3 regions of the Rhizobium sp. 3T7 genome follow, and region 2 is predicted to be linked to each of the others. Evidence: riboswitches for the same ligand, from Rfam matches in the RefSeq annotation. Region 2 holds a riboswitch; each other region holds the start of a gene.
The links. A riboswitch is a leader RNA that binds a small molecule or an ion and turns the genes downstream of it on or off. The one in region 2 is predicted to bind thiamine pyrophosphate.
Positions count from the first base shown of each region.

Region 1 (9,552 bases), on a different contig from region 2:
GCTGAAGTTGTCCGCGATCTCTATCGCGCCGAAAACCAGCCGGAACAATCTTATTCCGAACGTCAGCTTTATGAGGCTGCGCTTGACCGCATGGCACGCGAAATCGCTGCCGTGAACAAGATGTCGGAAACCGAAGCCGTCCGTCTCGTAGAGACCAACCTCAACAAGGGTCCGAAGCGCGGCAAGGCAATTGAAGAAGACGAATCTCAGGACGAAGCTGCATAAGTTCCTTGTTTTTCTGGGAAAAAAACCCGGCCTCGCGCCGGGTTTTTTTTGGAACTTTTTCCATCCTGGCGCGTTTTAGGCATGTAGCTGCGGACCGCGTCGGGAACTGACATCACCCTCGAACGCTCGCATTCCTGTAAACGTTCGATGAGGAGCGGATCATGCCTTCCACGTTCTGCCTATACGGCAACTTGAAGAAACTGGTCCTACCCGGCCGTACTACCGGCGCATAACCCTAAGCTAGGGCCCCATCTGGAAACGTCCAGAGTTCGGGGCCTTTATACGTTCAAGACATGAATTTGGTCTGGGCAGCAATGTCCGGAAGCAAGCATTCTTTGCCCTTTTTTTGGCGTGACGCCTGAATTCAGGAGACCGATATGAAGAACATGTCAGCAGACCGGCGCATGATTAAAATCGCCATGGCGGCTCCCTACCTTGCTCGCGAAGAGGAACACGATCTCGCAATCCGCTGGAAAAACAATGATGACCGTGGCGCCCGCAATCAGATCGCCATGGCCCACATGCGTCTCGTCATCTCAATGGCGGGAAAATTTCGTAATTTCGGTCTACCGATGAGCGACCTCGTGCAGGAGGGCTACGTCGGGCTGCTGGAGGCCGCAGCACGCTTCGAACCCGAGCGTGATGTCCGCTTCTCCACCTATGCAAGCTGGTGGATCCGCGCATCCATCCAGGATTACATCCTTCGCAACTGGTCGATTGTCCGCGGCGGTACGAGTTCTGCTCAGAAGGCCCTTTTCTTCAATCTTCGTCGGCTGCGCGCCAAGCTCGCCAGGGGTGACACACAGCTCACTCTCCAGTCCATCCACCAGGAAATCGCCGCCGCTCTCGGCGTTAGCCTCTCCGACGTCCAGACGATGGATGCAAGGCTTTCAAGCAACGACGCCTCGCTTCAAGCACCCTCGGTTTCAGGCGATGCCGACAGTGCCGAGAAGATGGATTTCCTCGTTAGCGATGAGCCGCTCCCGGACGAACAGGTATCAAACATGATCGACGGCGAGCGCCGACGCAATTGGCTCGCGTCTGCCCTGAAACACCTCAATGAGCGGGAAATGAAGATTATCAGCGCCCGCAGACTCGCGGAAGACGGCGCTACGCTTGAGGAACTCGGCGCCGACCTCGGTATTTCCAAGGAGCGCGTCCGGCAAATCGAAAGCCGGGCAATGGAAAAACTCCGCAGCGCGCTGGTCAGCGCTGACCCCTATATGGCCGCATCGGCCTGAAAGAGCTTACTCCCCCAGTGATGGAACTGGCCCGGTGAAAGCCGGGCCTCTTTTTATTCCGCGATAATCTTGACGCGGTCGCCCGGAGAAACGGAGGCACCTGTCGGCAAGGCGTTGATAAGCTTGAAGAGATCGAGCTTTCGATCCGTGCCCATCATCCGCGCAGCAAGGGTCGTGATATTTTCGCCCGGTCGTACTTTGACTACCCTGACGCGCAAAGGCTTCAGCGACGCAGTCTCCTCCGGCGTCATTCGGCGGAAGCTTGCCCGCAATACCTCGGCCGTCTGCTGCAGCGTCGGGCTCCCCTTCGGCACGGCCGTCAGGAACCGGAAGATTTGCGCATTGTTGCGGATAACGGTGACGTCGAAGTCCCAGCGATCTGCACTCGCTCGCGCCGTTGCGGCTTCCATCCCGTTGACCGTGACCTGCTGGATGGTGGACGGATCAAGGCCGGTAACCCAGCCGCTGGAGATATAGTTGGTCAGGCTCTGGCTCTGATTATCCGCGACGCCATCGAAGCGGATCGCGACATCGCCCGGGCCGGTCGCCATGACCGCCTCGACCTTGTTGTCGATCTTGAAATCAGGCGGTACGTCGAAGCGGATACCAAGCCCGCCATGCAGGAAGGTCTGGCCGCGGACGTAGCCTTCCTCCGGGCTGTCACCGTATAGCAGGCCGTCGATTCCATCGAGATAATAGTCCCTGCCCGTGTCACCAACCTTGCCTTCCTGGCCAAAAGCACGCGCATGGTCGCGCGCAAGCTCGATGCGCTGCGCCGAATTCGGGTGGCTGGACAGGAAGTCGAGGCTCTGATCCGCCTCGGGATCGACCGACATGAAGCGGCTGTAGGCGGCCATCGAATCCAAGAACCGCGCAGCCGCATAGGGATCGTAGCCCGCTTCGCCGAGCATGCGCACGCCGATCACGTCCGCCTGCAGTTCTTGTTGCCGCGAAAATGCAGCCAATCGGAGCTTGCCGCGTGCCAGGGCCTGCTTTCCGGCAATATCGCTGGACAGCACCTCGGCCACGACGCGGCTGGCGATGACCTCAGCTTCCTCGCGCTTCTGCCGTTCGATGCCATGATTTGCCGTGACATGGCCCATCTCATGCGAGAGGACCGCAGCGACCTCGGAAGCGTCGTTGGCAAGCGCCAGCAAGCCGCGCGTTACATAGAGATAGCCGCCGGGCAGTGCAAAGGCGTTGATAGCCGGCGAGTTCAGGATAGTGATGCGATAGGACTGGCTGGGATTCTCGGAAACAGCCGTCAGTGCGCCCGCGATGCGGGCAACTAGGCGTTCGGTCTTTGCATCCTTGTACTCACCGCCATAGCTCGCAACGATACGTGGATGCTCACGGGCGCCCATGGCTGCGCGCGGATCGTTCTTCTGCACTTCATCGACGATCTGCGGATTGGAGGACGGTGCAACGCTCGGCTGGTAGGATTGTTCAAGGATGGACTGGCAGCCGTACAGCGCCACGCTCGTCGCACACACGAACGACACTCGTCGCGCCAGACGGCACGCAGACGAGAGCACATCACTGGAAGGCGCGGGGAATTTCCACGTCGTCATGCTGTCCAGTCTGGCTCTCCAAGTCATCTTGCTTGTCGGCCGGCCCGCTTCCGCGACCCGGTCGGTCTCATGGTGATTCAACAGGCGTCCGTCCCCGCTCTTGCACTGCACAATCGGGGACACAAGTCTTTGCTGTAACTGATTTCCGCATCGGTTGCATAGCGAGACTCTGACTAAATGTGGCGCCGTTGTATTTTAGCAAGCCTAACGTGCTTTGGAGTCTCCTCGGTCGCCTCAAATTATGGCGAAAGTGCCGTTGCGACCGCCAGATTCGTCAACTATGGAGAAATTGCGTCAATCCAGCGTAATCCTCGCGGCCCAGAAACTCATCAATCGGAGCCGCCACGACGATCCTGCCGTCCTCGATAAAAAGGCCGAAATCTGCGATGCGTTTGACTTCATCCGGATCATGAGAAACGACGACGACGGTATTGCCGGTCTCGCGATGCATGTCGAGCAGCAGCCCTGCCATTCCAATTCGCAAGCCGGGGTCAAGTGCCGCGAATGGCTCGTCAAGTAGGAGCACCGGACGATTGCGAACAAGCGCGCGCGCGAAGGCCACCCGTTGTCGCTCCCCGCCGGATAGCGTCCCTGGCATTCTCCGCTCGAAACCGGCAAGCCCTACCTTTTCAAGCGAAGACGTGATCGATTGGCGATCGGCAGTCGAGAGTTTCATCGCTGGCTCGATACCCAGGCCAATGTTGGTGAAAATATCGAGATGCGCAAACAGATTGTTGTCCTGAAGGATGAGGGAGACGGGTCGTCGCGCAGGGTACTCGTCGGTCACATCTTTTCCTGCGATCAGAACGCGCCCTTGGGCAGCCGTGTCGAAGCCGGCGAGCAAATTCAGGAAGGTCGACTTTCCGGCTCCGGACGCACCCGTCACGGCAATCACGGCGCCGGCGGGAAGACGGCAATCGAAGTGAAAGTCTTGCGTGCCAAGTTGGAGGCCGGCATCGTGCATTTCGATCGCGAACTGAGGATCACCCATGGACAGCCACCTCCCGGCGCGCGGGACCCATGGTGCCGGCGATCGTGAGCAGCAGGCAGACCATGCCAAGGATCAATGCCAGCCCATCCGCATCGTTCGTCCGATAGCTACCCATGCGACTATAGACGAGCCAAGGCAACGTGACGAAACTGTCCGAACCGAACAGCGCGACGGCGCCGAGATCGCCGAGCGACAGCGCCATTGCAAACGAAAATGCCGTGAGCACCGGCTTGAACAGGGCTGGCATATCGATCAGACGTAGTTGCACCCAACCCGTGACACCGAGGCTCGCCGCAAGTTTTTGTGTGCGGCGCTTATGAACGATGAAAGCCGGCTCGAGGACACGCATCACAAAGGGCAAAGACATCAAGGCGTTGATGGCGACAATCAGCAGAGGAGCGACGGCGCTCACGTCGCCGAAACTTCTCAGCGCAAGGAACCAGCCCGTCGCAAGGACGATCGGCGGCGCGAGCAACACCAATGACGACGCGCCACCCATGGCGGCAAAGAACGCTCCTGCACCCGTAGCCCCAGAGCGCCGGAGAAGCACCGCCCGGCGCGCACTCACCAACGTCATCGCGATCAGCAAGGCGAGGATGGCCGCAGAGAACGAGATGGCAAGGCTGGTCGCAGCCGACTGCCAGAAGATGGGTTCGCGCAGGAGCTTCATGAGATCAGACCGAAGGCCAGCCAGAAGCACCGACATCAAAGGTAGACCGAGGAACAGGGCGGCGAGCAGCAGGACGCCGCCATCCGCAAGCCGTGCGCCCGGCAGCCCGCCATCCGGCCGCCTGAGAACCTTGCCGGCCGTCATCCCCTCATCCCCAGGCGCAGGAAGAAACGACAGCGCCCCAAGGATCACCGATGTAAGGACAATCTGCAGCAGGGAAAGGACGACGGCCCGGCCAGGGTCGAAATCAAAACGCAGCGATTGATAGATCGCAACCTCGACGGTCGTCGCGGCTGGCCCACCACCCAGCGTCAGCACCAGCGTGAAACTCGTGGCGCACAGCATGAAGATCAGACCGGCGATACCGGGAATGACCGAGCGCAGAACCGGCCATTCAATGAAGCGGAAAATCGAGCCAGGCCGCATGCCGAGACCACTTGCCATCAGCCAGTATTCCGCTGGCACGCGCTCTAATGCCGCCAGCATCAAGCGGCAAGCCAGCGGCATGTTAAAGAAGATATGCGCCAACAGGATCCCGGAAAGCCCGTAGATGCTGATCGGTTCCGCCATGCCGAGCTTGAGCAGCAGCGCGTTCATAAAGCCCTGCCGCCCCCAGATACCGATCAACCCGAGCGCCCCGATCAGAACAGGAAGGCCCATCGGCACAGCCATCAGCCGAATGATCCACATGCGTCCGGGGAAATGCTGCTGACGCGCCAGGGCCTGAGCGACGGGAATCGCAAAAGCGATCGATAGCAGCGTCGAAAGCAAGGCCTGCAACAAGGTGAAACGCAGGACCCGCAGGATGTACGGTTCAAGCACCGCCGCCAGAATGGACGAAACGCCGCTCGAGAGAAGCAAGGCGAAGACCGCAAGGCCGACGAAAACGGCAATACCGGCAAGACTTAGCGCCCCGCCCAACATCGCCCGCCGCATCTCCGCCTTGGTCAAAAGCATCAATTCATGCTCATCGCAGCCAGCCACTCATCGATCCAGGCTTTGCGGTTCTCCGCGACTTCCTCCGAGCTCATCAGAAAGGTCTTTGACGGATTCACGAGCTTGCCGAACGCATCGGGTAGCGGTTGCGACGTCGCCGAAACCGGCATCATCCAGTTGTTGGTCGGAATGGTGTCCTGGAAGCCCGGCGTCACCATGAATTTCAAGAAATCGCGCGCAAGCTCTTTGTCCGGCGCATTCTTAAGCAGGCCCGCCACTTCGATCTGTATGTAGTGGCCCTCTGAGAATGCAGCCGCCTGATAGCGGTCCGTACTTTCCGCAACCATGTGGTAGGCAGGCGAGGTCGTGTAGGAGAGCACCATGGGCGCCTCACCCTTGGTGAAAAGTCCATAAGCCTCGGACCAGCCGGGCGTTACCGTCAACACCCGCTTTTTGAGTTTTGCCCAAGCCTCAGGCGCCTTATCGCCGTAGACGGACTTTACCCACAGCAAGAGACCGAGCCCGGGTGTCGAGGTGCGCGGGTCCTCAATGACGATCTTTTGCGAAGGGTCGCCTTCGACCAGATCCTTCATGCTCTGCGGAGGATTTTTGATCGTCTGGGTGTCGTAGATGACGGCGAAGTGGCCATAGTCATAAGGCACGAATACATCGTCCTTGTAGTCCCCGGGCACGTTGAGTGCACTGACGTCGACACCACTCGCATCGAATAGGCCGGTTGCCTTCGCTTCCGTGGTCAGGTTCGTGTCCAGGCCGAGCACGACATCTGCCTTCGTACCAGCGCCTTCGAGCTTGAGGCGCGACAGCAGCGCCACGCCATCAGCCACACTGACGAAATTGACGCTGCAGCCGCAGGTCTTCTCGAATGCTTCCTTGACCTTCGGCCCCGGACCCCATTCCGATGTGAAGCTCTCATAGGTGTAGACGGTGAGCGTCTTGTCTGCCGCCCGCGCGCCTGGGCCGGCAAGGCCGGCAGTCGCGACAAAGGCCGTGACAAACAGCAAACAGCTTGTGAATTTGAACATGGCACCTCTCCTCTGGTTTGCTTGAAGGGGAAAAGGGCGGTGCCAGATGTCACGCGTCTAATCCCTCCGCCGGTGTTAGCCGGATCAGGTTCCGCGGGTTGGCTTTCAGCCTCTCAGCCGCGCACCGAATGGGCACGGGCACCCCGTTAGAGCGTTTGCAGATGTATCGCCACGCTTGGTGTCTTGCAAGTGGCGGCCTTAGCCCGCCACCGGCATTTATTCCGCCGCTTCGGTGCTGGCTGCCGGCCGCACCTCGGCCGCGCGCGGCAGCTGCGTCGGTTTCAGCATCAAGGCGGCGCAAAGGCCAATGAGCGCGATCGCGCAGGACGCCATGAAAAGCGGTGTGAACGCATTGGCATAGGCGTCGGCCACCGCCTGACGTGTGGACTCCGGCAAAGCCGCCAGCATTTTCGGCGTCAGCTGCTCGATGTCAGTTACGCCGGGAATGGACAGTCCCGTCTTGCCGAGCTGTGAGCCAATTATCGCGCCGTAAATCGAGATAGCAATCGATGCGCCACCCATGCGCGACAGCGTCACCGATCCTGTTGCGGCGCCGACGTCGCGCGCTGGAGCCGCATTCTGAACGCCGATGACCGGCACCTGTTGTGCAAGGCCAACGCCGAAGCCGTGGAGGGCCATCACTGCTCCGATCAGCAGGACCGGCGTTCCCGCATGAACCTGAGTGAGCAGCACGAATGCGATGGCACTGCAGGTCAGGCTTGCTACGGCAAACGGCTTGTAACGCCCGGTGATGGAGATGATACGGCCCGCAGAAAGCGACCCGCAAACGATGCCGCCGGTCAAAAGAATGAAGAACGCCCCGGCCGCCGAGGGTGAAAGGCCAGTCGTCGTCTGCAGGAACAGCGCGAAATAATTGACCATGCCAATGCCGATCGCGCCGCTCATGATCGACATAAAAAGCAACAGGCTGAACGTTGAATTGCGGAACAGCGACAGCGGAACAATTGGCTCGGCGGCGCGACGCTCGACGAGAATCCATCCGATGACTGTAGCAACGCCGAGTGTCATGATGACAAGGTTCTGCGGGGCCACCAGCGAACCGAAAAGCTGAGCGCCATCGGCAGCCAGCACGATGCTTGCCGTCGTCAAGGCGAGCAGCAAGGCTCCGGCATAGTCGATCTTCGGACGGCGGTTCGGCTTCCGGTAAGGCAGCATGAGCACCAGACCGACAAGGACGACGAAGCCAATCGGAACGTTGACGAGGAAGATCGACCGCCAACCGAAGAGATCGCTCATCGCACCACCGAGGACAGGCCCGATCGCACCGGATGCCATCAGCACAAGGCTGGAATAGCTTTGGTACCGCGCACGTTCGCGGGGCTCGAACAGGTCGGCGTTGACGGCGAAGATCGATACCATGATGCCGCCTCCGCCAAGCCCCTGCAACACGCGGGCTGCAATCAGCGTGTTCATGGATATGGCCAGTCCGCAGACGGCGGAGCCGATGGTGAAAATCATGATCGCGGCCATCATCACATACTTGCGGCCGAAGAGATCACCGAGCTTGCCGTAAAGTGGCATCACCGCGCTCACGGCGAGCAGATAGGCCGAGCCGACCCAGCTGAACCGCTCGAGGTGGCCGAACTCACCGACGATTGTCGGCAGAGCCGTTGCGACGATCTGGTTGTCGAGTGTCGCCATGAACATGGCTGCCATTAGAAAAAGGAAGAGGATGAACCGCCGACGATGATCCGTCACAAGCGGCGCCGCGGCAATTTGAGTATCCATGAAGCGTCGTTCCAGATGATGCGTTGACTACGTTATGTGCTATTAGCATATAATTGTCAATGTCACGTTATTGACTTTGGCATATTCTCAATTGACATGGAACATGCTATATTTCCGGAATGAAAGAGAGCTTGATGAACCTGATCGACCCAGACGCTGCGACCGACGACCCAGGTATTCTGCGTATTGGCCAAAGCATGACCCGCATGCGCCTGATGACCGGGCGCCGACTGATCGGGCGGCTCGCCATCCAGAGTGTGGCGCCCGGCCTTGAGCTGTCGCACCTTGACGTACTGGATGCCGTGCGGCGCGCTCAAGAGGCCGGTGAAGTAACGGTCGGGACGATCGCCGAGATGATGCGGATCGATCCGTCGCGCGCAAGCCGCGTCGTCGCGGATATGGTCGGACGTAATATTCTGCGGCGAAAGGCATCCCAGACCGATGCGCGGCGGATCATCGTCGTGATGACGCCACTCGGACAGCGGCTGTTGTCGGAGATACGCGCGCAGAAGTTCGCATTCGTTTCCGAGGTGGTCAAAGACTGGAAACCGGAAGAGATCGAGGCATTCGGAGAACTGTTCGAAAAGTTCATTTCCGGCTACGAGGACATCTTTCAGGCGCGCATCAAGGATGTCCCTGACGAAGCCTGAGCAGCGGCCCTTTCCCTTCCCCCCTGCTTTGCGCTATGGGCAATGCGCATGAGCCAATCCACCTTCACCATTCTGCTTGGCGGCGAGTTGCAGATAACCGATCGCTTGCGTCACGCCATCTCGGGCAGCCGTTTCATTGCCGCCGACGGGGGAATGCGTCATGCGGCTGCGCTTGGCGTCGTTCCCGAGCTCTGGGTCGGTGATTTTGATTCGACGCCCGCTGACCTCGAGGGTGCTTTTCCTGATGTGCCCAAGCAACCCTATCCCGCTACAAAGGCTTCCACCGATGGCGAAATTGCGGTCTCGGAAGCGATCGCGCGTGGGGCGAAACGTCTTGTCCTTGCAGGCGCCCTTGCGGGCGAGCGCTCCGATCATGCCATTCAGCACCTGCTCTATGCTGTCAACCTTGCAGAACAGGGCTATGACGTACTTCTGACGTCAGGCAGCGAGGAGGCCGTGCCACTGATTGCCGGCGC
Region 1 covers NZ_JAIQXS010000006.1:183,757-193,308, forward strand. Annotated here, with positions in the region: gene K9B32_RS11605 (CarD family transcriptional regulator) at 1-225, shown strand, start outside; gene K9B32_RS11610 (RNA polymerase factor sigma-32) at 603-1,466, shown strand; gene K9B32_RS11615 (M48 family metalloprotease) at 1,520-3,064, opposite strand; gene K9B32_RS11620 (ATP-binding cassette domain-containing protein) at 3,312-4,028, opposite strand; gene thiP (thiamine/thiamine pyrophosphate ABC transporter permease ThiP) at 4,021-5,655, opposite strand; gene thiB (thiamine ABC transporter substrate binding subunit) at 5,655-6,677, opposite strand; TPP riboswitch at 6,722-6,833, opposite strand; gene K9B32_RS11635 (MDR family MFS transporter) at 6,894-8,426, opposite strand; gene K9B32_RS11640 (MarR family winged helix-turn-helix transcriptional regulator) at 8,546-9,076, shown strand; gene K9B32_RS11645 (thiamine diphosphokinase) at 9,125-9,552, shown strand, end outside.
Region 1: it holds a riboswitch for thiamine pyrophosphate, as region 2 does, so the genes downstream of both, thiB (thiamine ABC transporter substrate binding subunit) here and thiM (hydroxyethylthiazole kinase) in region 2, are expected to answer to the same signal.

Region 2 (9,552 bases):
CCAACATCGCCGATTCAGGCAGGTTGAGGGCGCCGATTTCCTTATTGAAATAGATCCGCGCGGCAGCCGGCATGCCGGTTGCGCCGGCCCCAAGATAAGCGCTGTTGAGATAGCGCGTCAGGATTTCCCGTTTGCCGAGCTTCCACTCCAGCCAAAGGGCGATGACGACCTCCTGTATCTTTCGTTTTATTGTTCGATCGCTGTCGAGATATTGCAGCTTGATGAGCTGTTGGGTGATGGTGCTGCCGCCCTCTACCACCGAACCGGCTTCGAAGTTTCGCAGGAGCGCTCGTCCGATTCCTCTGACGTCGATGCCGAAATGATCCATGAACCGCCGATCCTCAATTGAGAGGACTGCATCGATCAAACGTGGCGGAAACTGGTTGTATTGCGCATACGGTCCCTGATAGGGCCCCTGTCTTACCAACGGTTTCCCGTCAGCAGTTTCCAGTATCACGACGGGCTTCAATGTTCCGTCCCGGATCTCGCCCCAGGGTACGTCCTTTAGCGCCCACACCAGTACACTTGCCGCAAGGAGGAGGCCGGAAAGAAGGGTCAATGCTATAGAGATTTTCCACCAGCCCGTCTTAAGCGATGCATGCCGGCGATTTTCGAGGGGCTTTGTACGCAGGCCACGAATACCGCCCCGCGTTTTAACCAGAGCGGTCGCGAACCACTTGCCAAGTTTGTGGACAGTTGATGGGGCTTGCGGCGGCATTGATGACGTAAGCTTCGCCCTCAAGTCGGAAACGGTCGTCTTGGCCCTTGCGCTTGCGAAGGCGAAACTTGCCTGTAAATCATGGCCCAGCGCACCCAGTAGATTGTGCGCCGCCTGCCGGCTTTGGCCAAAGGACCTGGGAGGGTGTTGCGGGGAGGCGGCCTGGGTGGATGAGCCCGGCCCTCCGGACGGGTCCGAGACGGGCGCCTGCGGCTCAACGTGGTCGGCAGCGAACTCCAAATTTGCTGCGCGATTGGCAGCCGTGGTTGAGTCACTGCCACTTTTGGTTGAGGATTTGGGACGACGAGGCATCGGTTACCGCTAGAGGGCTCTTCCGGAATGTAGAGCTAGGTTATAACGTGGCAATGCTCAACGGCCATCGCAAAACGGTTCGTGTCCGTTGATGTTTCGCACGCTGAAATCCCCCGTCGCGTGGGTGCTTGATTGCAGGACGTCTCGACACCACGGGATGCCGGAAGAATTCCCCTCCTGACCATGAGTGCCAAATCGGCTGACGCCGAGGGCCTGCTTGGCAGAAAAACTCGACGGTTCCAGCAGCCATTTTCATCCTCTTCAACTGAAACGGCGGGCCTGCCGCCTGGAGCTTGCTCATCACCGCCCACGCCTGCAACGTTAGTCTGTAGTATACCCGCCGCGTTTCGACTGTGTCTCAATGTCGGTCGAGCTGTGGCGCCACCGGTTGCCCTTACTTATCCTTGGTTGTTGCGTCTGTCTTTTCTTCGGTTTCGCGGCCTGTCATCTGCCAAAGTTCGTGAAAATGCTGAACGGGTCCGTGACCGGAACCGACGGTCAGCGTGTCTGCCTGCGCGACGGCCTGGGCGAGGTAGGCCTTTGCATCCGCCACTGCCTTGAGCAGCGCGGCGCCCTTTGCAAGTTCGGCGGCAAGCGCGCTCGACAGCGTGCAACCGGTGCCATGCGTGTTCGCCGTTGGTATCCGCGCCGCTTCGAACCAGCTCAACCTTGAGGCTGTTGCCAGGACATCGGGGCTCTCCTGCCCAGGCAGATGGCCACCCTTGATCAGCACGGCCTGCGGGCCCAACGCACGCAGGCTTTGCGCCTGATCAGCCATTTCCGCACGGCTCTCAGCCGTAGGTCCATGCAGGAGTGCCGCAGCTTCCGGCAGGTTGGGTGTCAGCAGCGTCGCAAGCGGCAGCAGGCGCTGAGTAAGGACTTCGACCGCGGACGGATCAAGGAGGGAGGCGCCACCCTTGGCGACCATCACCGGATCAAGCACGATCGGTATACCTTTGTGCGGTTCGATGGCATCGGCGACGGCGCCGGCGATTTCGGCGTTCGCAATCATACCGATTTTGATCGCGTCAACGCGCACATCGGCAAAGACTGCCTTGATCTGGTCGGCGACGAAAGCGGCAGGAACCAGATGGACACCGGAAACACCCTGGCTGTTTTGCGCCGTCAGCGCGGTCAAAACTGCCATGCCGTAGACGCCGCGGGCCGAGAACGCCTTCAAATCGGCCTGGATTCCGGCGCCGCCCGAGGGATCGGAACCGGCGATGGAGAGAACGTTGCGGATCATCCGTGAACCTTTTTGATGTTTTCAGCGATGTCGCGGGTGGCAGCCTCTGGGTCAGGCGTGCCGCAGATCGCCGAGACGACGGCAAGACCGTCAGCGCCAGCCGCGAAGACAGCTCCGACATGAGCCGCCTTCAAGCCACCGATCGCGACGGAGGGAACGCGACAGATCCGCACCAGACGCGCAAGCCCCGCAAAACCGATCGGCTGTTTGTGGTCCGCCTTTGTCGGCGTCGCAAACACCGGGCCGATGCCGGCATAGTCCACGATGGCCGGATCGACCGCTGCGGCCAGCGCCTCGGTCTCGACCGAGAGCCCAAGGATCATGTCGCGCCCAATCCGTGCGCGGGCAGTCGGTGCATCCATGTCCTCTTGCCCAATGTGCAGACCGTCGGCACCAATTGCGACCGCGGCCTCGACGTCATCGTTGACGATGAGGCGCGCATTGGTGCCAAACAAAGCCGCCTTGAGCGCCCGCCCGGTCTCGATCATCCGGGCCGTATCCGCATGCTTGTTCCGCAACTGCACGACCCTCGCTCCGCCCGCGACTGCCGCCCGCGCGGTCTCCACCATGCCTAGGGCGGCGCAAAGGTCGGGATCGAGGACGAGGTAAAGGGAAAGATCAATGTTCTTCATGCACAACGCAGCCGTGCTTGGCGATCGAGAAGTGAGGCGTCGAGTGCTGCAAGTGCGTCGAGGAACCGCCAGGAAAACGAGCCCGGGCCGTGCGCCTTGCTGGCCGCCGTTTCACCGGCAACAGCAAAGGTCGCAAGTGCCGCAACCGTTGCCTCGAAGGGTGCGTCGGGCCGAACCGCCAGGAAGGCGCCCACAAGGCAGGTCAGCGAACACCCAAGCGCAGTCACCTGAAGCATCAACGCCGAGCCCCCCTCGATGCGCACTGCCCGTTCGCCGTCGGTGACGAAATCAACGGCGCCGGTCACTGCGACGATCGCTCCGTGCACCCTCGCAAGCAGCCGCGCTGATTCCTCGGCGTGCTCGACACCGTCACGGCTGTCCACGCCCTGACCACGGCTTGCGCCGCCGGCAAGCGCGATGATTTCGGAGGCATTGCCGCGAATGACGGCGGGGCCGAGCTCCAGCAGCCGACCCACAGCAGCACGACGAAACCCCGTGGCATAGTGGGCGACCGGATCGAGAACCCATGGTTTTCCAGACTGACCGGCCGCGATGGCGGCCGTCTCCATGCCGCGCAGCCAGGCTGACGAAAGTGTACCGATGTTGATTGTCAGCGCGCCAGCGATCGCGGCAAATTCGCCAGCCTCTTCTTGCGCATGCACCATGGCGGGAGAAGCACCAGCCGCCAGAAGCACATTGGCCGCAATGTTCATGGCAACGAAGTTGGTAATGCAATGGACGAGTGGCGGTCGCGCGCGCAATTCGCTCAGCAACGTTCCCGGTGAGGTGTGGTCTGGCATGGTGCGCCTTTCGATCGGGGAGGAAAGGCGCGGGGACTTACGCGCGAAGCTGGAAGTCCCGAGCGACTCCCTCCGCCGGCATTATCCGGTTCAGGTTCAAAGGGTGCTTCTCAGCCCACCATCAGGCGGGCGCCCCTGTCTCTCATTGGCTTCTTGTCGCAGAGAAGCACGCGCCTGTCATCCATAAAATGGACATCGCCGGGCAAGAACCCGGCGACGTCGCGTGCGCTGTGGTCAGGGACTATTCCGCAGCCTGATAGATGTTCCGGTCGATAAGAGACGATCTCGGGCCGAGTGCCGCAGCTAGCGTGACGAGGACCGCGAGGACGGCGACAAATGTGATGCCGGCAAAATACGGATCCCAACCAAAACCGGAGGCCGCACCGAAGATCGCCGAAGCTGCGGCAAGGACGATACCGCCACCAATCTGGAAGGAAGCGAACAACAGCCCCGATGCAAGCCCGGATTGGTCTTCGCCAACGTCGGAGAGGGCGGCAACCTGCACGGAGGGGTAGGTCATGGCATAACCCACACCGAGCGGGATCTGCGACAGGGCAACCAGCAAGATGGGGTTGATGTGGCCGACACTCAGGATCCAGAAGATATAGCTTGTGGCCTGCAGCGCTACGCCGAGTGTCATCAGCCCGGTTGTCCCGCGATTTTGCGCGATCGTGGCAAAACGTGGCGCCAGGAACATGACGCAGACGCCGCCGAAGGCAAAGGAGAAGCCGGTCGCGAAGGCCGACCAGCCGACTACGGTCTGATAGTAGAGGGTCGCGATAAACTGGAAGCCGACATAGACGCCCTGGAACAGCGCGGCAATGGCATTGGCGTGGGAAAGCCTTGCCCGCCGGAATATCGCAAGCGGTACCATCGGATCAGCATGGCGAGATTCGACGATGAGGAAGAGACCGATCAAAGCGGTGGCCGCCACCAGCGCTCCGAAGGTTGGCACTGCCTGCCAGCCCTCGGCCGCAGCATTGGTAATGCCAAAGACGAAAAGCAAAAGTCCAGGCGTGATCGTCATTGCGCCTGCCCAGTCGAACGTCGCACGCGGTCCGCTGCGACGTTGATCCGCTGGCAGGACGAAGGGAGCAATGGCCAGCGCGATGACGGCGACAGGCGCACCCATGACTAGCGTTGCCCGCCAGCTGAAAACGGTCGCGGCCCCTCCCAGTACCATGCCGAGGACGAAGCCGGTCGCGCCCGTAGAGGCAAAGACGCCAAGCGCTTTCGCACGGGCCGCCCCTTCGCCGAACACCGACAAGAGCAGGGCAAGGGCAGCCGGTGCTGTGAACGCCGCGGCAATGCCCTTTATCAAGCGAGCGGCAATCAAAGTCGGGCCGCTATCGACAAAACCGCCGGCAATACTGGCGGCAGCGAAGATGCCGAGCGACCAGAGGAAGACGCGACGGTGGCCGAAGACGTCCGCGACGCGCCCGCCCAGCAGCAGGAAACCGCCATAGCCAAGCACGTAGGCGCTGACCGCCCATTGGAGGGATGTCGCTTTCATGCCGAGCTCGGCCTGGATCGCCGGAAGCGCGACGCCAATCGTGGATACGTCCATTGCATCGAGAAAGTTGGCAGCGCAGAGCAGCAGCAATGCTACGCCGGCTGTGCCTGGAGATCGGGAAGTGGTCATGAATGATCGTTCCTTTCTGCCGACGCCATGGGAGGAAGCTTGAGCGTCAGGGAACGAGAAAATGTACACCTACTGAACCTATTGCAAATTGATAGTAACCATGCCAGGTATTACTGAGAATGATGAATGATACGATCCTCCGAAAGATAGACCTCAATCTCCTGCTGGCCTTCTCGGTATTGATGCAGGAGCGCAATGTCTCTCGTGCGGCCGAGCGGCTTCTCCTCGGTCAGCCGGGCCTGTCGGCCGCTTTGAAGCGGCTGCGAGAGACACTCGATGACGAACTGTTCGTGCGGGTAGGGCGGGGCCTGCAGCCGACGGCGCGTGCCCTTGCCATTGCGCCTGCGATAGAGGATGCCTTGTCGGGGATCGAGCGCGCGATCCGGCCGCCTGATGCCTTCGATCCCAAGAGCTGGCAGGGCGAGTTCAGGATCGGCATGTGCGACAATCTGGAATCGGCTTTCTTCGGGCCGCTCGTCGCGCGCCTGCGTGAACTCTCACCGGGCGCACGGCTGATTGGTGTCGCTGCTGACAAGCATGATTCCGCCCGCATGCTCGACGACGGCGCTTATGATTTCAGCGTCGCGGTTCACGCGGAGCCGGCATCCTGGCATATCCGGCAACCGCTCTTCAGTCAGTGTTCGGTCTGCGTCTACGACCCCGTGCAAATGAAGCGAAAGGCACCGTTGACGCTGGATGACTTCGTCAATGCCGCGCATGTCACCGTGTCCTTTGAAGGCAATACGGCAACGAACATCGACACAGTTCTTGCGAAAGCCGGTCTGCGCCGTCAGGTCGTCGCCACCGTGCCTCGCTTTTCGGCGTTGCCGCCGGCCCTGAGGGCAATGCCGGCGATCGCGACCATTCCGGAGTCGATCGCCCGCTGCATTGCACAGTTGCACGGCCTTGAAGTTTCGGCCCCGCCAATCGAGCTTCCCGCAGACCCGGTTACGATGCTCTACCGACGGGTTGATCACGCGGACGGCCGCTCGGTCTGGTTCCGCAAGCTGTTCGTCGAGGTCGTGGAAGGGGCGCTGAAGGCGTCGGGCTGCTCCATGACCGTCTCGAAGGCCGCTTGATACCAAAGGCTTACGCCGAATCCGGCGGCGCGGTGACATCGAGAGCCCTAGCCGGCCAGTTCAGCAGCGCAGCCGCAAGCTCTCTTCGATCGGGCGCCCCGATGCGGCCGCCGAATTGCTGGCATTTGATGGCCGCCGCCATCGATGACGCGCGCATCACGTCCTCGATCGCCAAGCCCTCGGAAAGCGTCAGCGCGAAGGTTCCGTGAAAGATATCGCCTGCCGCCAGCGTATCGATGGCCGTGATACGCGGTGCTTGGAGATGGCGGATAGAGGCGCTGTCGTCATCGAACCAGTAAGAGCCTCGTTCCCCGAACGTCACGCTGACGAAGGCGTGGCTGAAGCGCTCCTTCAGCAGGCGGACCATCGATACCGGCTCTGCCGTCCCCGTCAGGCTTTCTGCGGCCGGCTGCGAAAAGACAATGTGGCTTGCGGCCGGCGCCAGTATCTCGATCACCCCGTCGGGCGCCACGTCACCATCGAGGATGGCAGGTATGCCTGCCTCACCGGCAGCGAACAGCGTCTGTAATGCAAGCTCTGGCCAGCGCACGTCGACCAGCACCGCATCGAATGCCGCGACATCGTCAGCCGCAACCGAATTGACGACCTGATGCAGCCGCGGATCGTAAAAGGGGATGATCAGGCGCTCGCCGCCGTCGTCAATGAGGATCGTCGACACGGCCGAGCGGGCGCCTGCCACGCGACGCATGCCACGCGTGTCTATGCCGCCTTCAGCGAGATCAGCGATGATGCGCGCGCCGGTCTCGTCGTCTCCGACGGCACCCCAGAGGCTGGCCTTCCCGCCAAGCCTTGCAACCGCAAAGGCGGCGCTTGAGGCCATGCCTTCCGCAATCTGCAACATATCGTATGGCAGGACCTTGCCTTGCCCGGTCGGCATGAGGCGAACTCTGAAGAGCGTGTCGAGGACCGCAGCGCCGACACACAGAACGTGCCTCGCCCGCTTCTGTCGCTCTTCCATCGCAATCGCAGACGTCACTTCACGGCGCCTGCCGTCAGGCCGGCAACGATCTGCCGCTGTGCGAAGACTGTCAGGATCAACACCGGCAAGGTGACGATCAAGGCTGCCGCGGCAAGCGCACCCCAGCTCACCTGCTCGAATGACAGCATGTTGTAGACCGCAACGGGGAGCGTGCGCGTTTCGCGGCTGGCAAGGACGATGCCGAAGACGAAATTGTTCCACGAGAAGATGACCGACAGGATGAAGGCAACGACGATTCCCGGCCTTGCGATCGGCAGCGCCACCAATCGGAAGACCTGCCAGGGTGTTGCCCCGTCGATGCTTGCGGCTTCCTCCAGCTCCATCGGCGTCGTTTCGAAATAGCCGATCATGATCCAGACGACGATCGGGACGGTAACGACGAGATGGATGATGATCTGCGGCCACAGCGTACCAAGCAGGTTCAGCCACTGGAACAGCAGGAAGAGCGGGATCAGGAAGGAAAGGCCGGGTGTCATGCGGGCAATCATGATCACGACGGCGGATTTTTCAGCCTTCAGACGGGCAATGCCGTAACCGGCCGGCACGCCGATAACGAGCGCCAGGAGCGTCGCCGCCCCGGTGACCAGAACCGAATTCCATAGGTAAAGGAAGAAGTTGTTCTCCTCGAACACCTTGACGTAGTTCGACCAGGCGAAACGTTCAGGAATGAAGATCGGCGGATAGGCGCCGTTATCGATCTCGTACTTCAGGGACAATGAGATCATCCACAGGAAGAACAGGACCACCGGCGAGATCATCACCAGCGCCACGAAGAGAAGTCCGATGCGATCGAGTGCCTTGCGCTTCATCAGCGTGCCTCCCCATCGGACCAGTTGGCGCGCTGCTTGACCATCAAAAGGACGAAGGATAGCACCACGATGAGCACGAAGAAGATAACGGCCATGGCCGAGCCGTATCCGATGTCGTAATAGGAAAAGGCCGTGTTGTAGAGATAGATGTTGATCGTCTCCGAGGCAGTGCCCGGTCCGCCCTGCGTCATCGCATAGATGATGTCGAAACTCTTGACCGCGTCGATGCTGCGAATGATGACGGCGATCATCAGGAACGGCGCGATCATCGGCAGCGTCAGGTATCGAAATTTCTGCCAGACATTGGCGCCATCGATTTCGGCGCTCTCGTAGGGTTCGCGCGGCACTGAAGCCAAGCCGCCAAGCACGATCAGCATGACGAGCGGTGTCCATTGCCAGGTTTCGACCAACACCAGCGAGGGAATGACGCTCGTCTGGTTGTAGATCCATTCCTGCGGACTGACACCAATATAGGAAAGCAGGTAATTCAAGACGCCAAGTTGCGGATGAAACATCATCGTCCAGACGAGCGCGATGGCGACGGGAGTCGCCATCATCGGCATCACGAATATTCCGCGCAGAATCCCACGCAGTGGAAACTGGGCATCGAAGATGAGGGCGGCCAGCGTCCCCAGAAACAACGGGGCGACGACCGACAAGGTCGTGTAGAGCACGGTATGCCACAACGAGTCCCAAAAGCGCAGGTCAACGGCCAGGCGGAGGTAATTGTCCAACCCGGCAAAGACCTGCGCCTGGCCGAGTGTCCAACTGTTGACGCTCATCCACAGGGTAAAGACCCAGGGAAAAACGATGACAGCGGCGACGACCACCAGGGCGGGAATGACGAAAGGCCAGTAATTGGGAGCAAACCGGCCCGGTTTGCTCCTCTGCTTTGCCTTGGCCTTGACCGCGGTTGCGGTTTCCATGCTCACCGAAGCCATTATCCCTCGCTTCGTGCCAGAACCGGCTCGAACTGAGCTGTGGCAGTCTTCAGCTCCGTGGCTGGATCGGCGCCGCCGATCATGTTGGTGAGGCCGACACCATAGATGTCGCGGAACTCCGTGACCGGAATAATGATTGGCAGGGCAAGCTGCGACACCTTCGCCGAACCCGCCACAGCGTCCAGCCACGCAGGCGGCATCTTCACGCCTTCGCGCACCTTCTGATCCTCGAGGACCGACTGGCGGAACGGAACACCGGCGCCGGCCTGAAGCAGGCGCGCACCCATGTCATGGGAAATCGCCCACTGGCAGAAGAGATATGCGGCTTCCTTCTTCTGGCTTGCTGCCACGACGCCGAGGCCATCTCCCGTGG
Region 2 covers NZ_JAIQXS010000007.1:146,362-155,913, forward strand. Annotated here, with positions in the region: gene K9B32_RS12885 (PBP1A family penicillin-binding protein) at 1-1,030, opposite strand, end outside; gene thiD (bifunctional hydroxymethylpyrimidine kinase/phosphomethylpyrimidine kinase) at 1,425-2,276, opposite strand; gene thiE (thiamine phosphate synthase) at 2,273-2,908, opposite strand; gene thiM (hydroxyethylthiazole kinase) at 2,905-3,708, opposite strand; TPP riboswitch at 3,759-3,855, opposite strand; gene K9B32_RS12905 (MFS transporter) at 3,950-5,350, opposite strand; gene K9B32_RS12910 (LysR family transcriptional regulator) at 5,470-6,429, shown strand; gene K9B32_RS12915 (sugar kinase) at 6,440-7,426, opposite strand; gene K9B32_RS12920 (carbohydrate ABC transporter permease) at 7,423-8,238, opposite strand; gene K9B32_RS12925 (carbohydrate ABC transporter permease) at 8,238-9,179, opposite strand; gene K9B32_RS12930 (ABC transporter substrate-binding protein) at 9,179-9,552, opposite strand, start outside.

Region 3 (9,552 bases), on a different contig from region 2:
CTGTCAACCCAGGACAGACCGCATGACGCTAAAGGTTGCGATCATCGCTGACGATTTGACCGGCGCGCTCGACACGGGAACCCCCTTCTTCGACGCCGGACTTTCCGTCGCTGTCGCGATCGACGTCGGAGCCATATCGGAAACGCTTGCGACCGATTGCGAGGTCGTGGTGGTCAACACGGCTTCAAGAGCTCTCCCGGAGGAGGAAGCGGCAAGGAAGGTCAGCTCTGCGGCGAAGGCCCTTCTTGCCGCCTCACCTCAAATCGTTCTGAAAAAGATCGACTCCCGGCTTAAGGGGAATGTTGCGGCCGAAAGCGAAGCTTTGACTGCCGTCTTCGGTCACGAGGCAATCGTGGTGGCACCAGCCATTCCCGATCAAGAGCGTTTGACCCGCAACGGTCACGTCGTCGGTCGTGGTGTCGACAAGCCGCTGCCGATTGTCGAACTTTTCGAGGCAAATAACGGCCAAGTGCTCGTCCGCGATGCTGAAACGGACAGCGATCTCGACCGGGTGGTTGGCGCTTACGACTGGAAGAAGACCCTTGCCGTCGGCGCCCGCGGTATCGGAGCTGCACTTGCCCGCAAGATCGGCCAACCGAACAGGGCAAGCAAACCTTTCGCCGCATCGAGCCGGACTGTCTTCGCTTTCGGCTCCCGTGATCCGATCACGACCGCGCAGATGACCAAGTTGCAAGTTTCCGGCGCTTTGACGTCGACCATCGATGCGCCCATGGGAGCGCTGACGTACGAAGAACGATTTGACCTACCAATACTTTTGCGGTGCACCGGCGAAATCACTGGCGAGGCTACAGCAGTTGCCGACCGCTTCGCGAAAGGCGTAAAATCCGTCATAGAGATGATGCGCCCGGAAATGCTGGTAGTCGGCGGCGGCGATACGGCGTTGGCAGTGTTTCACGCACTCGGAATTCGAGTCCTCAGGCCACAGGGCGAAATCGAGGCGGGTATTCCCTGGTTTGACGTCGTAACGGCAGATGGCCTGCGTTTCCGATGCGCGGTGAAGTCCGGGGGCTTCGGTAGTTCTGATAGTTTGGTAAGACTGATTGCACAGAATCAGGCGGCATAAGACAATGCCGGCGGGGAGAATGAAAGTGAACGAAGCAAACGGTGTATCGGCGAATGCGCAAACGGCGCCTGCGGCTAAGCCGGAGCGCGGCAAGGCCGTCAAGCTGGTCGATCGGGTCTTCGACCAATTGCAGGAGCGTATTCGCTCGGGAAACTATCCGCCGGATTCACGCCTGCCTGGTGAGCACGAGCTTGCATCGATGCTTGGCGTCTCGCGCCCCATCGTGCGCGACGCGTTGGCACGGTTGCGCGATCAGGGGATCGTCTATGCCAGGCAAGGAGCCGGTACCTTTGTCAGCGCCCACGGCTCACCAACGGCGCAGCTTTCCTATTCGCCGGTCAAGACGATCGCCGATATCCAGCGCTGCTATGAGTTTCGCCTGACGATCGAGCCCGCGGCCGCCTACTTTGCCGCCAAGCGCCGTGACGAGGCTGCGATTCAGAAGATTGCCGCAGCGCTAGCCGATCTGCGTGAGGCGACCAGCCACCAGCTTCATCGCACCGACGCCGACTTCACGTTCCATCGTGCGGTCACGGAAGCTGCCAACAACCACTACTACACGGCCTCGATCGATGCCCTGAAGGCGCATATCGCGGTCGGCATGCACCTTCACGGCCTATCGCTCCTCGGTCCGCGTCAAGGCCTTGAGCAAGTCTATGAGGAGCACAACAAGATTTACCTCGCTATCGTCGAAGGCCGCGCGGAAGATGCGCGGGCGCTGATGAAGGCGCATCTCGAGGGGTCGCAGAGCCGCCTCTTCGAAGGCCGTGCGCTGGACCTTTCGATGTAGGCTGCGGAAGTCGGCTTGACAGCTCTGCTGCTCTGGCTCTAACCTTTTCACATTCACCAGGGGGGTCCCGGCAAGGGGCTGAGATACTGCTATCGTGCGCAGTGACCCGTTGAACCTGATCCAGTTCATACTGGCGTAGGGACGGTGCAAGCGCTCGAAGGCATTGGATTCTCGCGTGGAATCGGTGTCGGCGTCTTTTCATCATTCCGGCTGAGGACTGGGTCTCCAAACCTAAAACTTGGAGCCTCAACCATGAATATTGCCGCAAAGAACATCACCCCGACCGTTACGACGGGCCCATTGCCGGCCTCTCGGAAAATCTACATCCCGGGGGAAATTCACGCCGACATCCGCGTGCCGATGCGCGAGATCAGCGTCCACCCGACATCAGGGGAACCGCCGGTCACGGTCTATGATTCCTCAGGGATCTATACGGTCGAAGGTGCTGACATCAGCATCGAGCAAGGGCTTCCGGAACCGCGCCGCAATTGGGTCCTCGCTCGCGGCGATGTCGAGGCCTATCAGGGCCGCCAGGTGCGCCCTGAGGATAACGGCTTTGCCAGTGGCGAACGGCTGACGCCGGAATTTCCTGCCAGGCGCCAGCCGCTCCGCGCAAAGGACGGCAAGGCCGTCACCCAGCTCGCCTATGCCCGCGCCGGCATCATCACGCCCGAGATGGAGTTCATCGCGATCCGCGAAAATCTCGGCCGCAAGGCACAGGCGGAAGCCATCACGCGCGATGGCGAGAGCTTCGGCGCTCGGATTCCGGATTACGTCACCCCGGAATTCGTCCGGCAGGAAGTGGCTGCCGGTCGTGCGATCATTCCCGCCAACATCAATCACCCCGAATCCGAACCGATGATCATCGGCCGGAACTTTCTGGTGAAGATCAACGCCAATATCGGCAACTCCGCCGTCACCTCTTCCATGGCCGAAGAGGTCGAGAAGATGGTCTGGGCGGCACGCTGGGGCGCCGATACCGTCATGGATCTTTCCACCGGCCGCAACATCCACAACATTCGCGAATGGATCATTCGCAACTCTCCACTGCCGATCGGCACCGTTCCCCTCTATCAGGCACTGGAGAAGGTCGAGGGCATTGCCGAGAACCTGACCTGGGAGGTCTATCGAGACACCCTCATCGAGCAGGCGGAACAGGGCGTCGACTATTTCACGATCCATGCCGGGGTGCGGCTTCACTACATCCCGCTGACCGTCAACCGCGTCACCGGCATCGTCTCGCGTGGCGGCTCGATCATGGCCAAGTGGTGTCTTCATCACCACCGCGAGAGCTTCCTCTATGAGCATTTTGAAGAGATTTGCGACATCTGCCGGGCCTATGACGTCTCGTTCTCGCTCGGCGACGGCCTGCGTCCGGGTTCGATTGCCGATGCCAACGACGCCGCGCAATTCGCCGAACTGGAAACCCTTGGCGAACTGACGAAGATCGCCTGGGCGAAGGACTGCCAGGTGATGATCGAAGGTCCCGGCCATGTGCCGATGCACAAGATCAAGGAAAACATGGATAAGCAGCTCGCCGTTTGCGGCGAGGCGCCGTTCTATACGCTGGGGCCGCTGACCACCGACATCGCACCGGGCTACGATCACATCACCTCCGGCATCGGTGCTGCTATGATCGGCTGGTTCGGGACGGCGATGCTGTGCTACGTCACCCCGAAGGAGCACCTGGGTCTACCCGACCGCAATGATGTCAAAACCGGTGTCATCACCTACAAGATCGCCGCTCATGCCGCCGATCTCGCCAAGGGACACCCGGCTGCTCAATTGCGCGACGACGCGCTGTCGCGCGCCCGCTTCGAATTCCGCTGGGAGGATCAGTTCAACCTGTCGCTGGATCCCGAGACAGCCCGCAGCTTCCACGACGAGACACTGCCGAAGGAAGCGCACAAGGTGGCGCACTTCTGCTCCATGTGCGGCCCGAAGTTCTGCTCGATGCGGATCTCGCACGACATCCGCGCCGAGGCGCAGAAAGAAGGGCTCGACGCCATGGCGGCGAAATACCGCGAGGGCGGCGATCTCTATATGCCGATCGACGCCACCCAAGGGTCGCGTGACTGAGATGCATGTCCTAGTCAAAGGGGCCGGCGTTGCCGGCCTTGCGGTCGCGCACGAACTCAGCCTTCGTGGTGTCGACGTCACCGTTGCGGATCCGAGCTCTAGCCAAGCAGCCTCCTGGCTCGCGGGCGGCATGCTCGCGCCCTGGTGTGAGCGTGAAAGCGGGGACGAAGCCGTCTTGCTGCGCGGCCGCGATGCCATAGACCGGTGGGACACGATGCTGCCGGGCGAGGTACACAGAAACGGAACGCTGGTCGTTGCTCCCGCGCGCGACCAAAACGAACTCGATCGCTTTGCCGGTCGCACCAGCGGCCATGAATGGTTGGGCGAAGAGCAAATCGCCGCGTTGGAGCCGGCTTTTGCTGGGCGATTCAGGCGGGCCCTGTTCTTCGCGCTGGAAGGACATCTCGATCCAAGGCGCGTGTTGGGCCTGCTGCGAGAAAAACTCCTCGCCCGGCGTGTCGCATTCATCGAGCACGTCACCGAACATACCGACTACGACGACATCGTGGACTGCACGGGCGCAGCACGAATCGGGCAAACGAGCGGACTTCGCGGCGTTCGCGGTGAAATGCTCTATCTGGAAACCCGCGAAGTTACCCTTGCCAGACCCGTTCGCCTGCTGCATCCCCGCTTCCCCGTTTATATCGTTCCGCGTGGAGATGGCCTCTTCATGGTGGGCGCCACCATGATCGAGACGGAGTTCGGCAGTCCGATCTCGGCGCGTTCGATGATGGAGCTGCTGAACGCCGCCTATGCAGTGCATCCCGCCTTCGCGGACGCTGCCGTCGTCGAAACCGGCGTCGGCATCCGGCCGGCATTTGCCGACAATTTTCCCCGCGTGGTCCTCGAGCATGATGCGGTCGTGCTCAACGGCCTCTATCGCCATGGCTTCCTGCTGGCGCCCGCAATGGCGCAGGACGCTGCGGACCTTGTCTTCTCCAGAACCGAACCAGGAGGAAATTGCCGATGAAACTGATCGTCAACGGCGAGCATCACGACCTCATTGCGCCAACACTGTCCGAGCTGCTGACGCTGCTGGAATACGAAGGCGACTGGCTGGCGACTGCCGTCAACGGCGAAATCGTCCACCGCGAGGATCGTGCCGACCACGCACTCAACGACAACGATCGGATCGAAATCCTGTCGCCGATGCAGGGGGGCTGACCATGCTTAGGCTTTACGACACCGAAGTCTCCTCTCGCCTGCTTCTCGGTACCGCACGATATCCCTCGCCCGCGATCCTTGCGGAGGCCGTCAAACGGTCGGGAACGGGGATCGTCACCGTCTCGCTCCGCCGTGAGACCGCTGGTGGACGAAGCGGCGGCGCCTTCTTCGAGATGATACGGGCGCTTGGTGTCCGGGTTCTGCCAAATACGGCTGGCTGCCATGGGGTCTCCGAAGCCGTGCTGACAGCCAAGATGGCGCGCGAGCTCTTCGGCACCAAGTGGATCAAGCTGGAGGTGATCGGCAATCACGACACGCTTCAGCCTGATGTTTTCGGTCTGGTAGAGGCCGCACGCATTCTTTCAGCCGAGGGCTTTCAGGTCTTTCCTTACACGACCGACGACCTCGTGGTGGCGGAGAAGCTGCTCGAAGCGGGTTGCCGCGTATTGATGCCTTGGTGTGCCCCAATCGGCAGTGCCGCGGGGCCGCTGAACCTCACGGCGCTGCGCTCCATGCGCGCACATTTCCCGGACGTTCCGCTCATCGTTGACGCCGGCATCGGTCGGCCATCGCACGCGGCAACCGTCATGGAGCTCGGCTTCGACGCCGTCCTCTTGAACACCGCCGTCGCCAGCGCGGGCGATCCGGTTGCCATGGCCAGTGCATTCGCCAAGGCGATCGAAGCGGGCCACGAGGCTTTCGGTGCCGGCATGCTAGAACCGCGCGATATCGCGGTTCCGTCGACACCGATCATCGGAAAGGCCGTATTCGCATGAAGCTCGATCCCTTTTATCTCATCGTCGATAGTGCCGAGTGGATTGCGCGGCTGGTGCCGCTCGGCGTCAAGCTTGTGCAACTACGGATCAAAAATAAAACAGCGGCCGAGCTGCGCGCCGAAATCCGAACAGCAAAGACAATTTGCGCCGTGCATGGCTGTCAGCTGATCATCAACGACTACTGGCAGCTTGCCGTCGAGGAAGGATGCGATTTCGTCCACCTCGGTCAGGAGGATCTGGAAGCGGCCAATCTCGGCGCCATTCGTGCCGCCGGCTTGAAGCTCGGGCTGTCAACCCACGACGATGCCGAACTCGATACAGCGATGGCGGCAAAGCCGGACTATATCGCACTCGGTCCGATCTATCCGACCATTCTCAAGCAGATGAAGTGGTCGCAGCAGGGGCCTGAGCGTCTGCGCATATGGAAGGAGCGCATCGGCAGCTTGGCCCTCGTCGCCATCGGCGGACTGAACGTCGATCGCATCGAGACCGTCTTCGCCCATGGCGCCGATTGTGCCGCCGTCGTTACTGACATCACGCTGAGCGCTGATCCGGAGGCGCGAACGAGGCAGTGGCTTCACGCCACGGCAGCCTGGCGGACAGTGTTTACCGGCGCATAACCACACGCAGCGGCCGAGATGGCGGCCCCGCGCGCTTTTGTCCCTCCAAGAATCATTGAATTGCACACGACGCTTCGCCATGTTGGTGCGGGGCTGAATAACAAGTTGGGCTTGGCACGTATGTTACAACGGACCGAGGAAACGGATGTAGCGCTGATCGACAGGCTTCAGCAAGGCGCATTCAATTATTTTCCGAAGCACTACAATCCCGACAACGGGCTGGTCGCGGACACGTCCGTCGCGGGTGTTCCCTGCAGCATCGCCGCGGTCGGCTTTTCCCTGTCGTCCTATCCCGTCGCTGTCGAGCGTGGCTGGATGCAGCGCTCCGACGCGATCGAGTACACGCTGAAGACGCTTTGCTTCTTTGCCAACGGTCACCAAGGTCGTGAGCGGCATGCGATCGGCTATCGTGGCTTCTTCTATCACTTCCTGCATATGGACACCGGCCATCGGGCCTGGAACAGCGAGCTGTCAACCATCGACACCACGCTTCTGGTTTCAGGCATGTTGACGGCCGCGGCCTATTTTGATCGCAATACCGAAGCCGAGACGGAGATCCGCAGGCTCGCAAATTTGGTTTACGAGAGAATCGACTGGCACTGGGCGCTGAACAAAGGCCAGACCATTTGCATGGGCTGGAAGCCGGGCAGTGGCTTCCTGCGCTGGCGCTGGCAGGGCTACGACGAAGCGATCCTGCTTTATACGCTGGCGCTGGCTTCCCCGACGCATCCGATCCCGACGTCGAGCTACGATGCCTTTACCGCAAGCTACTCCTGGATGCTGTTCGGCGACCAACCTTATGTCTATGCCGGCCCACTCTTCATTCACTTTTTCTCGCATGCCTGGATTGATTTCCGCGGAATCCAGGACAAGGCGATGGCCGATCGCAATTGGGATTATTTCCGCAACACCCAGGTATCGATTGCCGTGCAGCGGGACTACGCGGAGCGCAATCCCGGCCACTTCGTCGGCTACAACAAGGACATCTGGGGTCTATCCGCCTCAGATGGCCCGCCTCCGACGCGCAACATGCGTGGTGGTCGCCATCCGCGCGTGCTCGGCTATGCCGCGCGCGGCGCACCGCTCGGACCAGATGACGGCACGATCGCACCCTGGGCCGCACTCGCGTCGCTGCCGTATGACCGCCAGGCGTCGCTCGATGGCCTCCGCGCCCTGATGTCCACGTATCCGAACCTGCTCTACGAGGATCGTTTCCCCGGCGGGTTCAATCCGACCGTGAAGACCAAGCGACCGGAAGGCTGGGTGGACGATCGCTGCGTCGGCATCGATCAGGGACTCCTTGTGATGACGATCGAAAACGATCGGTCCGACTTCATCTGGGGCCTGATGCGACGGTCACCCGTTATCCGGCGCGGTCTCGAGCTGGCGGGCTTTAGCGGTGGCTGGCTGTCGGAAGACGAAGGCTCTGAACTGAAGATCGCCTGATCAGCGGCTTCCGAGAACGTGCGCTTTGCCGGCGATATCGAGACGAACACGATCTCCGCGCTCCGGAAGCGCCACGCTCGATGTCTTGATCATGATCGGCGGCAGGGCCACTCCCTCAAGCGACACGGCGACAGTGCAGGTCGCTCCACCGAATTCCACTTCGACGACACGTCCGCGATAAGTCTGCTCGCTTTCATCAGCAACGACCCTGATCTGTTCGGGCCGTAGCATGATCTCGACCTTGCCCTGGCGATCCCCGTCGACCGCCACGCGACCGAGCGCGCAGTCAGCAAAACCGTTGCGAACGATCGCCGGAAGCATCACGGCGTCGCCGAGGAACAGGGCTGTCTCCCGATCGAGGGGCTGCAGGTAAACCGATTGCGGCGACCCGGCCTGGATCAATCTGCCTTCCCGCAGGACGGCAACCTGATCTGCAAAGGAGAGTGCTTCCGCCTGATCATGAGTAACGAGGATCGTCGTGATACCTGCGGACTGAAGAACGCGCGCCACGGCCTTCCGCATATTCTCGCGCAGTCCTGTGTCGAGTGCCGAAAACGGTTCGTCGAGCAACATCAAGCGCGGCTTGCGGCCAAGTGCGCGGGCAAGGGCCACACGCTGCTGCTGGCCACCGGAAAGCTGGTGCGGCCGACGGCTGAGCATGTTGCGGTCAAGCTCGACCATATCAAGCAGGTCGATAATGCGTCGTTCGCGATCGGGCGCACCGCGCTCGAAGCCGAAGCCGATATTGTCGGCGACACTCAGATGCGGAAACAGCGCGCCGTCCTGTGACACGATACCGATGCCTCGTTTGTGTGCGGGCACCGCTACAGGACCGTCAGCCAGAAGCTCACGGTCGAGCGTCACGCGACCGCCGTCGGGTTGCTCGAAACCGGCGATGATGCGCAGCAGCGTCGTCTTGCCCGACCCTGAAGGCCCGACGACGGCAGTGCGGCTTCCGGCGGCAACATCGAGTGAAATATTCTGCAATGCCTGGACATGCCCGTAACGCTTGCTGATGCGATCGATCGTAAGCAGCGTCATTGTCCGGCAGTCCGTTTCGATTGGGCATAAAGAAGAAGCGTGAGCGGCAGCGATAACACGACCATCATGAATGCGTATGGCGCCGCCGCCACGTAATCGATCTCGCTAGTCAGCGACCAGAACCTCGTCGCAAGCGTCTCCACCCCATTCGGCGCCAGCATCAATGTCGCGGTGAGCTCATTGGTAATCCCGAGACCAACAAGCGCGACGCTGGCCGCCGCACCTGGCGCGGCCAACCGCATGGTGACCTGCCTCACTGCCTGGGCGGGCGTGCGGCCAAGGCCCATTGCGGCACGCTCCAGCTCCACGGGTGCCTGGGCGATACTGGCCCGGAGGCCCACCATGGCACGCGGCAGAAACAGCAGTATGTAAGCAACAATAAGGGTCACGAAGGTCTGATAGAGAGGCAGAACGAGACGGACCGTAATCGTCACGAGCGCGAGCGCCACGACCACACCCGGCAACGAGCCGACATAGTAGTGGCAGGCCTCGAGCAGGCGCTGGAGACGCCCCGGTGCGCGCACGGAGAGCCAGGCCATCGGTGCGGCAGCA
Region 3 covers NZ_JAIQXS010000006.1:151,757-161,308, forward strand. Annotated here, with positions in the region: gene K9B32_RS11455 (ABC transporter ATP-binding protein) at 1-26, shown strand, start outside; gene K9B32_RS11460 (four-carbon acid sugar kinase family protein) at 23-1,084, shown strand; gene K9B32_RS11465 (FadR/GntR family transcriptional regulator) at 1,110-1,874, shown strand; TPP riboswitch at 1,923-2,034, shown strand; gene thiC (phosphomethylpyrimidine synthase ThiC) at 2,127-3,953, shown strand; gene thiO (glycine oxidase ThiO) at 3,955-4,923, shown strand; gene thiS (sulfur carrier protein ThiS) at 4,920-5,117, shown strand; gene K9B32_RS11485 (thiazole synthase) at 5,120-5,893, shown strand; gene K9B32_RS11490 (thiamine phosphate synthase) at 5,890-6,513, shown strand; gene K9B32_RS11495 (glucoamylase family protein) at 6,634-7,959, shown strand; gene K9B32_RS11500 (ABC transporter ATP-binding protein) at 7,960-9,000, opposite strand; gene K9B32_RS11505 (ABC transporter permease) at 8,997-9,552, opposite strand, start outside.
Region 3: it holds a riboswitch for thiamine pyrophosphate, as region 2 does, so the genes downstream of both, thiC (phosphomethylpyrimidine synthase ThiC) here and thiM (hydroxyethylthiazole kinase) in region 2, are expected to answer to the same signal.